Regions from separate parts of the Pseudomonas sp. HLS-6 genome, predicted to be linked through region 2. Evidence: predicted binding sites of a transcription regulator. Region 2 holds the regulator's gene; each other region holds the start of a gene.

Region 1 (3,224 bases), 1.2 Mb from region 2:
TATGGCCGTTTGCAGCAGGCGCGTTTCGAGCCCCTGTGGCATGCCAACGAGGTACAACGCGACCGACAGGCCGAGGTGCTGGCGCTCGCCGGTCCGGGGCTGCAGAACATTGCCGGGGCCTTTACCCAGGCCCGCCCGAGCCTGGAGCAGTATCAATACCTGCGTCATGTGTATGCCCAGCAGCGCCAGCAGCCGTTGCCCCACTGGCAGTCGCTTGCCAGCGGCCCGTTGCTGCGCCCGGACATGCAGGATGAGCGGGTGCCGCAGCTTGCACAGCGGTTGTTGAACGAGGGCTATTTGAGCAGCCTCCCGGTTACCGTCGATTCGCACTACAGTGCCACGCTGGTCAATGCGGTGAAAAATTTCCAGCTCAGCCATTCGCTGCAAGCGGACGGGGTGATCGGGCCGGGAACCTTGAACGAGTTGAACGTCAGCCCGGCGGCGCGGCGCGAGCAGTTGCGCATCAACCTTGAACGCTTTCGCTGGCTGGCCCAGGAAATGGAGCCTACCAGCCTGTTGGTCAATGTCGCGGCGGCCCAGTTGATCGTCTATCAGAACGGGGTACCGGTATGGCAGACGCGCACGCAGGTGGGCCGTGCCGAGCGCCAGACCCCGCTGCTGAAGTCCCAGGTAACGCGGCTGACCCTGAACCCGACCTGGACGGTGCCGCCAACCATTCTGCGTGAAGACAAGCTCCCGGAAATCCGTCGGGATCAGGCCTTCCTGAGCCGCCAGAACTTGCAGGTGCTGGACAGCGATGGGCAGCTATTGGCGCCGGAGGATATCGATTGGGAGAATCCCGGCAACATCCTCTTGCGTCAGGGTGCGGGGCCGAGGAACCCGCTCGGGCAGATGGCGATTCGTTTCCCTAACCCGTTTTCGGTGTACCTGCACGACACGCCCAGCCAGGCGCTGTTCAACAAAGGGCCTCGCGCGTTCAGCTCGGGTTGTGTGCGGGTCGAGCACGCGTTGCAGTTGCGCGATCTGTTGTTGAGCCCGCCCGAGCGTGCCCGCACGGACCAACTGTTGAGCACCGGGCTTACCCATGAGTTCCGCCTGGCAACGCCAGTACCGATTGTGCTCACTTACTGGACGGCTCAGGCCGACAGCCAGGGCAAGGTGTCCTATGCCCCGGATATCTACGGGCACGATGCCGCATTAATGGCCGCGCTGGCGGCGAAGCGCTGACGCGGCTGGGCAAAACGCCCGATTTTGTTCTGTTCACGGCCATGATGCACCAGCGCGTAGCGGCGAGTACCTTCCGCTACGCGCGCTCTCATCCCTGTACCTCGATTCCTTCGGTGTCCCTGTCGATCCATGCGGTTTTTTGTTACCTCCTTGGAGGTAATGGCAGGCAGTTTGGCAGATAGATTGCTTTTACCTTCGGGAATGAAATTTTCTTTTTGGGAAATTTTGTTGACGAACCTGAGGCTAGGGGCGGGCGATTGATCGCACGCCACTTATGAGAGCAATGCTGCATCACTGTTGAGGAATACACATGAACGGTTCTTTCAGAGGTGGCCGATTGGCGGCGGTCGCTGCGCTCACGTCAGTGACGCTCCCTACGTGGGCGGCGGATCAGCCGCTTGCGCTTAACAGCGGTGACACCGCCTTTGTGACGACGTGCGCGTTGGTGGTGTTGTTGATGACCTTGCCTGGCTTGGCGTTGTTCTATGGTGGCCTGGCACGTAGCAAGAATGTGCTCTCGATTCTGATGCAGGTGTTTTCAGTTGCATCGTTGATGTCGGTGCTGTTTGCGATTTACGGCTATTCCCTGACGTTCACGTCAGGTGGCGAATGGCAAGCGGTTATTGGTGGGCTCGATAAACTGTTTCTCAAGGGCGTAGGCCCCGACGCACTTCAAGGCACCATTCCTGAGTTGCTGTACTTCTTGTTCATGCTGCTGTTCGCGGCCATTACCCCGGCGATCATCTGCGGCGGTTTCGCTGAGCGGATGAAATTTTCGGCGGTCATGGTGTTCATGGCCATCTGGTTGACGATCAATTACCTCCCCATGGCGCATATGGCATGGGGAGGCGGTTGGGTGTTCGACCTGGGTGTTCAGGACTTCGCGGGCGGTAACGTGGTGCACGTCAATGTCGGCATTGCATCGCTGATCGGCGCCTTCCTGCTGGGGCGCCGTCGCGGCTACGGAACCTCGGCGCTGGCGCCGCATAACATGACCATGACCATGACCGGTGGCTCGATGCTGTGGGTGGGCTGGCTGGGTTTCTGTGGCGGTTGTGCATTGGTGGCCAATGGTTTTGCCATGCTGGTGATGGTCAACACCATGCTCGCCAGCGCGGCAGGGGCGTTGGCGTGGTTGTTCGTCGAGTGGAAGCATCGTGGCAAGCCGAGCATGCTGGGGGCGTTGTCCGGGGCTATTGCCGGCCTTGTCGCGATCACCCCGGCCTGCGGTTTCGTAGGCCCAATGGGGTCTATCCTGCTGGGTTTGATCGTTGCGCCGATCTGCTTGTGGGCCGTGGAAAAACTCAAGCCGATCCTGGGGCTGGACGACGCATTCGATGTGTTTGGCGTGCATGGCGTTGGCGGTATCGTCGGCGGTTTGCTGACCCCGGTGTTCGCCATGACCTCTCTGGGCGGGCTGGGTTTCAGCGGGGAGCGCGGCGTGCTGGATCAGTTGTTGGTCAATGGTGGCGTCTTGGCGTTCAGCATCCTGTTCTCGGCGGTGTCGAGCTTTATCGCCTTCAAGGTGGCCGCCGTGCTATGCCGTGGCCTTCGTGTCGACGAAGAACATGAAGTGGACGGTCTGGACCTGTCGTCTCATGGTGAAGTGGGCTACAAGTACTCGAATTAAGGAGCGCACTCATGAAAGTGATCACTGCGATCATCAGGCCTTTCAAACTCGACGATGTACGTGAGGCCTTGGCCGAAGTGGGGGTGACAGGGTTGACGGTGACCGAGGTCAAGGGCTTCGGTCGGCAGAAGGGGCACTCCGAAATCTATCGGGGCTCTGAATACGTTGTCGACCTGATTCCCAAGATCAAGCTTGAAGCGATTGTCACCGATGCGCTGTGCGAGGCAGCGCTGGAAGCCATCATCAACGCTGCACGCACGGGCAAGATCGGGGATGGCAAGCTGTTCGTCACCGAGGCGTCACAGGTTGTCCGGATTCGTACCGCAGAGGTTGGCGCCGACGCGGTCTGAGCCTCGAGGGTGGGCGAAAGGGGCGACCTGTGGATGCAGGTCGCCCCTTTGCATCA
Region 2 (3,224 bases):
GGTTGGCAATGTGTTCGAGTACGCGTTTTTTACTGCCGCCCGGCACGTTCACAAGTGAACGGCCGGGGGTCAGGATATCTTCAAGTCGGATCATGAGTGGGGGGGATCAGCGAGCGGCTGCACCTTGCAGCAAGGCCTGCTGTTTTTCCTTGTGTTTTTTCAGTTGGCGGTCGAGCTTGTCGGCAAGCAGGTCGATCGCGGCATACATGTCTTCATGCTCGGCATTGGCGACGACTTCGCCGCCTGGGATGCGCAGGGTGGCCTCGATTTTCTGTTTCAGCTTCTCGACCTCCAGAATGACCTGCACATTGGTGATCTTGTCGAAGTGACGCTCAACACGCTCGAGTTTTTCCCCGATATAAGTGCGCAGCGCTTCGGTGACTTCTACTTGGTGTCCACTGATGTTGACTTGCATACAGCTTCTCCTTTTGTTGCCGGTGCATAAAGAGGCAGGTATTGCGCCTGCCACTTGAATTGCGGTGGCGCACCTCAGGTGCGTTACATCAGTCGCTTGCGTTCACTCGACGGTGCAATGCCGAGCGACTCGCGGTACTTGGCGACGGTGCGTCGTGCTACCTGGATGCCTTGTGCCTCCAGTAAACCAGCGATCTTGCTGTCACTCAATGGCTTTTTCTGATTTTCCGCTGCAACCAGTTTTTTGATGATCGCGCGAATCGCCGTGGACGAGCATTCTCCGCCTTCGGAGGTGCTGACATGGCTGGAGAAAAAGTACTTCAGTTCGTAAATTCCACGCGGGGTATGCATGTACTTTTGCGTGGTCACCCGGGATATGGTCGATTCGTGCATGCCCACCGCTTCGGCGATGTCGTGCAGCACCAGCGGCTTCATGGCCTCGTCACCGTGGTCGAGGAATCCACGCTGGTGTTCGACGATCTGGGTGGCAACCTTCATCAGCGTTTCGTTGCGGCTTTGCAGGCTCTTGATGAACCAGCGGGCTTCCTGAAGCTGATTGCGCATGAAGGTGTTGTCTGCGCTGGTATCGGCGCGGCGTACAAAGCCTGCGTATTGTGGATTGACGCGCAGGCGTGGGACGGCTTCCTGGTTCAGTTCAACCAGCCAGCGATCGCTGTCCTTGCGCACGATCACGTCAGGCACCACGTATTCGGGTTCACTGGACTCGATCTGTGAGCCGGGGCGTGGGTTCAGGCTTTGTACCAGTTCGATCACCTGGCGCAGCTCGTCTTCCTTGAGCTTCATGCGGCGCATCAGCTGGCTGTAGTCGCGGCTGCCGAGCAGGTCGATGTAGTCGCTGACCAGTCGTTGCGCTTCAGTCATCCAGGGTGTTTGTGCCGGCATCTGACGCAACTGCAACAACAGGCATTCGCTCAGGTTGCGGGCGCCTATACCGGCAGGCTCGAATTGCTGGATGCGGTGCAGGACGGCTTCCACTTCGTCCAGTTCGATATCGAGTTCCGGGTCGAAGGACTCACAGACCTCTTCCAGGGTTTCGTCGAGATAGCCCTGGTTGTTGATGCAGTCGATCAGGGTGACGGCAATCAGTCGGTCGGTATCCGACATTGGCGCCAGGTTCAACTGCCACAGCAGGTGGCTCTGCAGGCTTTCACCGGCCGAGGTGCGGGTGGTGAAGTCCCACTCGTCGTCATCGTTGCTGGGAAGGCTGCTGGCGCTGGTTTGATAGATATCTTCCCAGGCGGTGTCTACCGGCAGCTCATTGGGAATACGCTCGTTCCACTCACCTTCCTCAAGGCTTTCCACGGGAGTGGCGGTTTCCTGGAAGCTGGTTTCCTGGGATTCCGAGGTCGGCTTGGATTCGGCGTTATCCGCCATCGGGTCGCTGTTATCGAAGTCGTCGCCATCTTCCTGGCGTTCGAGCATCGGGTTGGATTCCAGGGCTTCCTGGATTTCCTGCTGCAGGTCCAGTGTGGAAAGCTGGAGCAGACGGATGGCCTGTTGCAACTGCGGTGTCATCGTCAGTTGCTGGCCCATTCTTAGGACGAGCGATGGTTTCATGGCAGGGGCTTAACACCTTATTCGCCGGCGCACATGCGCCATCCACTACAAGGGCGCCGAAGCGCCTTCTTTAAGCAAATTATATGCCTGAAACCGAGGTGTTTGCCTAGAGCGCTGTAACAAATAAGCCGGTATTTGGGCGGATCGTCAGCGCTCTGGCGGTGCCTCGCACCTCGGGCTTACAGGCGGAACTCGTGGCCGAGGTAAACCTCTTTAACCAGTTCGTTGGCCAGGATGGTTTCTGCATCACCTTCGGCGATTAGGCGACCATCGTTGACGATGTAAGCGGTTTCGCAGATATCCAGTGTTTCACGGACGTTGTGGTCGGTGATCAGAACGCCAATGCCTTTGGCTTTCAGGTGGTGGATGATCTGCTTGATGTCGCCGACCGAGATCGGGTCGACACCGGCAAACGGTTCGTCGAGCAGGATGAATTTCGGTGCAGTCGCCAGTGCGCGGGCGATCTCCACACGGCGACGTTCACCACCGGAAAGGCTCATGCCGAGGTTGTCGCGGATGTGGCTGATGTGAAACTCCTGCAGCAGGCTCTCCAGTTCCTTGCGACGCCCTGCGGCGTCCAGCTCTTTGCGTGTTTCCAGGATCGCCATGATGTTGTCGGCCACCGACAACTTGCGGAAGATCGAGGCTTCCTGGGGCAGGTAGCCAATCCCAGCGCGTGCACGGCCGTGCATCGGCTGGTGGCTGACATCCAGGTCGTCGATGAGCACGCGGCCCTGGTCGGCCTGTACCAGGCCGACAATCATGTAGAAGCACGTTGTCTTGCCGGCGCCGTTAGGGCCGAGCAGGCCGACGATCTGGCCGCTGTCGATTGACAGGCTGACGTCACGTACGACTTGTCGACTCTTGTAGCTCTTGGCCAGGTGCTGGGCTTTGAGGGTTGCCATTACTCGGCCTTCTTCTTCGGCTGGATTACCATGTCGATGCGTGGGCGCGGTGCGGTAATGTTGCTGCCGCGGCCGGCGGTGGCGACCTGAGACTTGGTGTTGTAGACGATTTTCTCGCCTTCGGTAGTGTTGCCTTCGTTGATCACCTTGGCCCGGTCAGTCAGAACCACCAGGTCTTTCAATGCCTGGTATTGGATCTGCACGGCATAGCCTTGCATCTTGTCCGGCTTTGCAGCGCTTTGTTGCTGCTCGAAATACGCCAGGTTGCCCACCGAAGTGACCACGTCGATATCGCCGGAAGCGGAGCGGGTGATGGTCACGGTGTTG
Region 3 (3,224 bases), 2.5 Mb from region 2:
CAACCGCGTTGAACTGGCTTTGGCCGAGGATGAACAACTGTATATGCAGGGTTATGTGCTGGGTCTGCGTAACAGCCCTCAGCAGGGCGTACCGAGCTTGCCGGTCAATGCACCACTGGCGCCGGCGCGGCGTCTGTTGGTGGAAGGGTTGCTGGCGGGGTTGTTTTCGCGCAGTACCTCGGTACAGGCCCCTGCAATCCAGGCCCCGGAGCCTGCCGAAGCCACTAGCCATTGGCTGCTCTGGGCTTCGCAGACCGGCAACGGCCAGGCTCTGGCGCAACACTGTGCGCAGCGTTTGCGGGAGGCCGGTCTGGCTGTTCAGGTGAGCAGCATGGAGCAGGTCAGCCTTGAGCAGGTGAGCAACGCCGCCAGCCTGCTGCTGGTGGCGAGCACGTTTGGTGATGGTGAGGCACCGGATTGCGCCAAGGCCTTTTGGCAGGCCCTGCAGGCTGCGTCCGCCAGCCGCTGCACAGGGCTGCGTTACGCAGTACTGGCCCTGGGAGACTCCAGCTACGCCGAGTTCTGTGGTTTCGGCCGCAAGCTGGACCAGCGTCTGGCGGAGCTTGGCGCTGTGCGCCTGCTGGAGCGGGTCGAGTGCGAGCCGGACTTCGACGAGCCGGCCGAGCAGTGGCTGGGCACGCTGGTGACGGCCCTTGGGCAGGCGCCAAGTGCAGCGGCGCCAGCGGTCACGTCCTCGGCGGCGACAGCGCCAACCTTCAGCAAGCAGCAGCCGTTGCCGGTAAGGGTGGTGGAAAACCGCCTGCTCAATGCGCCCGGTGCCGCCAAGGAAACCCGGCACGTGGTCTTCGATCTTGCGAGCAGCGGCCTGACGTATCAGGCGGGCGACGCGTTGGGCGTCTGGCCGCGCAACTGCCCGGCACTGGTCGAAGAGCTGCTGAGTGCCATGAAGCTTGACGCAGAAGCGAGTGTCAGCCTCAAGGGCCAGCCACCCATGTCGTTGCGTAGCGCGCTGCGCGAACGACTGGAGATTGCCCGTATCACGCCTGCGCTGCTCGAACAGGTCGCCCGCTGCAGTGCTGATCCTGAGTTGCAAGGCCTGCTGGAGCCGGCGCACAACGCCGCGTTGCAGGACTGGCTATGGGGGCGGCAACTGGTCGATCTGCTGCAGCAGTTTCCCGTAAGCATGTCGCTCGACACCTGGCTGAGCCTGCTCAAACCCCTGCAGCCGCGTTTGTACTCCATCAGTTCAAGCCCGTTGTTGCACCCGCAGCAGGTTCACCTGACGGTTTCGACGGTGCGCTACCGCCAGCGAAAAGGTGTGTGTTCGACCTTCCTCGCGGATCGTGCCGAAGCCGGGCAGGTTGGGATCTTTGTGCAGCCCTCGGCTCACTTTCACGTACCGAGCGATGATACGGCACCGCTGATCATGGTCGGGCCGGGGACCGGGATCGCACCGTTCCGGGCGTTTCTCCAGGAGCGTCAGGCGCGCGGCGCCCGTGGGCGCAACTGGCTGCTGTTCGGCGAGCAGCGCGCTGACAGTGATTTTTACTACCGCGACGAGTTGCTGGCCTGGCAACGCGATGGCCACCTGACGCGGCTCGACACGGCGTTCTCCCGTGACCAGGCAGAGAAGGTCTATGTACAGCAGCGCATGCTGGAGCAGGGCGCCGAGCTGTGGCGCTGGCTGGAGGCGGGCGCGTACTTCTACGTCTGTGGCGATGCCGGACGCATGGCGCGGGATGTGGAGGCCGCGCTACAGCAGGTGGTGACCGAGCACGGAGGGATGAGCACCGAGCAGGCCGGCGAATATGTTGCGGCGTTAGGCCGGGCCAAACGCTACCGGCGAGATGTGTACTGAAATGCCCCAGAACGGGTAGCACTGCACCAGGATGGCGCCGCGGGAGGCCTAGAGTTTGCGGCGATGCCCTTGAATAGGCGGGGTTGGCGCAGTTGGCACGGTATCTGCTGAAGACACATTACAACGTCCAGGGGTGATCAACGGCGATCCGCCCCACGGACCACGACTATGAACGACCAGGCAAAGGCGCCTGGAGCTTCGGCTCCAGGCGCCTTTTTTTGTGGGTGTTTTTCCGGCCGCCGTGATCGGCCAGTGTGAGGAAACGCTATGAACGCTCAAGCGACCATCGAGCAACGGGAACGTCTGATCATCGTCGGCAACGGCATGGTGGGCCATCATTGCGTCGAACAACTGATCGAACGCGGCGCCTTGGCCCGCTTCGACCTGCGGGTGTTCGGCGAGGAGCGTCAGCGTGCCTACGACCGCGTGCACCTGTCGGAGTACTTCAGTGGCAGCGATGCTGAAACCCTGGCGTTGGGTGATGCGCAATTGTATGCCGAGCATGGCGTGCGGCTGCACTTGGGGGAGGCGGTCGTCGAGATCGACCGCGAGGCCGGTGAAGTGGTGACGGCGCAGGGCCGCTACCCGTTTGATCGGTTGATCCTGGCCACCGGTTCCTATCCCTTCGTGCCGCCGATTCCCGGGCCGGACGGTGCGGCGCGACTGGTCTATCGAACCCTGGACGACCTGGATGCGATTCGCGCGGCGGCCTATGGCGCACAGCGTGGCGTGGTCATCGGTGGTGGCCTGCTGGGCCTGGAGGCAGCCAACGCCCTCAAATCCCTGGGGCTTGAAGCCCATGTGGTGGAATTCGCGCCGCGCCTGATGCCGGTGCAACTGGATGCTGAAGGCGGTGCGGCCCTGCGCGCCCAGATTGAGGCGTTGGGTGTCGGCGTACACCTGTCTCGCGCCACCCAGAGCATTGTTGAAGGCAGTGACTTCCGTTATCGGATGAATTTCGATGGCGACCAGTTCCTGGAAACCGACCTGATTGTGTTTTCGGCTGGCATTCGCCCGCAGGACAGCCTGGGCCGTGGCTGCGGGCTGGAAATCGCGCCACGGGGCGGGGTCGTGATCGATGGTGAATGCCGCACCAGCGACCCACGGATTTTTGCCATCGGCGAGTGTGCTTCCTGGAACGGCAGCGTCTTTGGCCTGGTGGCCCCGGGTTACAGCATGGCCCGCAACCTGGCGTCAGCCTTGGCGGGTGAGCCATTCGAGGCCTTTGCCGGTGCCGACATGTCGACCAAGCTCAAGCTGTTGGGGGTGGATGTCGGTTCCATTGGCGATGCACACGCGGCGACCCCCGGTGCGCGCAGCTACCGCTTTATCGACGAGGCTGGCAGCGCCTACCGGCGCTTGGTGATCGACGCCGAGGGCAAGCGCGTTCTGGGGGCGGTGCTGG

The links. Region 2 encodes sigma-54, which starts transcription at its own class of promoters, with help from an activator protein. Its sites were predicted from a motif close to ANTGGCATNNANNTTGCTNT; they were not measured.
Region 1: CS390_RS10555 (ammonium transporter) is a predicted target of sigma-54. The motif match lies at 1,359-1,378, and genes of this name have one in related genera.
Region 3: nirB (nitrite reductase large subunit NirB) is a predicted target of sigma-54. The motif match lies at 1,911-1,930, and genes of this name have one in related genera.

The regions. Positions count from the first base shown of each region.
Region 1 is NZ_CP024478.1:2,255,087-2,258,310, forward strand. Features, by position in the region: gene CS390_RS10550 (murein L,D-transpeptidase) at 1-1,188, shown strand, start outside; gene CS390_RS10555 (ammonium transporter) at 1,499-2,818, shown strand; gene CS390_RS10560 (P-II family nitrogen regulator) at 2,830-3,168, shown strand.
Region 2 is NZ_CP024478.1:1,101,937-1,105,160, forward strand. Features, by position in the region: gene ptsN (PTS IIA-like nitrogen regulatory protein PtsN) at 1-94, opposite strand, end outside; gene hpf (ribosome hibernation-promoting factor, HPF/YfiA family) at 107-415, opposite strand; gene CS390_RS04945 (RNA polymerase factor sigma-54) at 499-1,992, opposite strand; gene lptB (LPS export ABC transporter ATP-binding protein) at 2,172-2,897, opposite strand; gene lptA (lipopolysaccharide transport periplasmic protein LptA) at 2,897-3,224, opposite strand, start outside.
Region 3 is NZ_CP024478.1:3,921,394-3,924,617, reverse strand. Features, by position in the region: gene CS390_RS18375 (sulfite reductase subunit alpha) at 1-1,819, shown strand, start outside; gene nirB (nitrite reductase large subunit NirB) at 2,087-3,224, shown strand, end outside.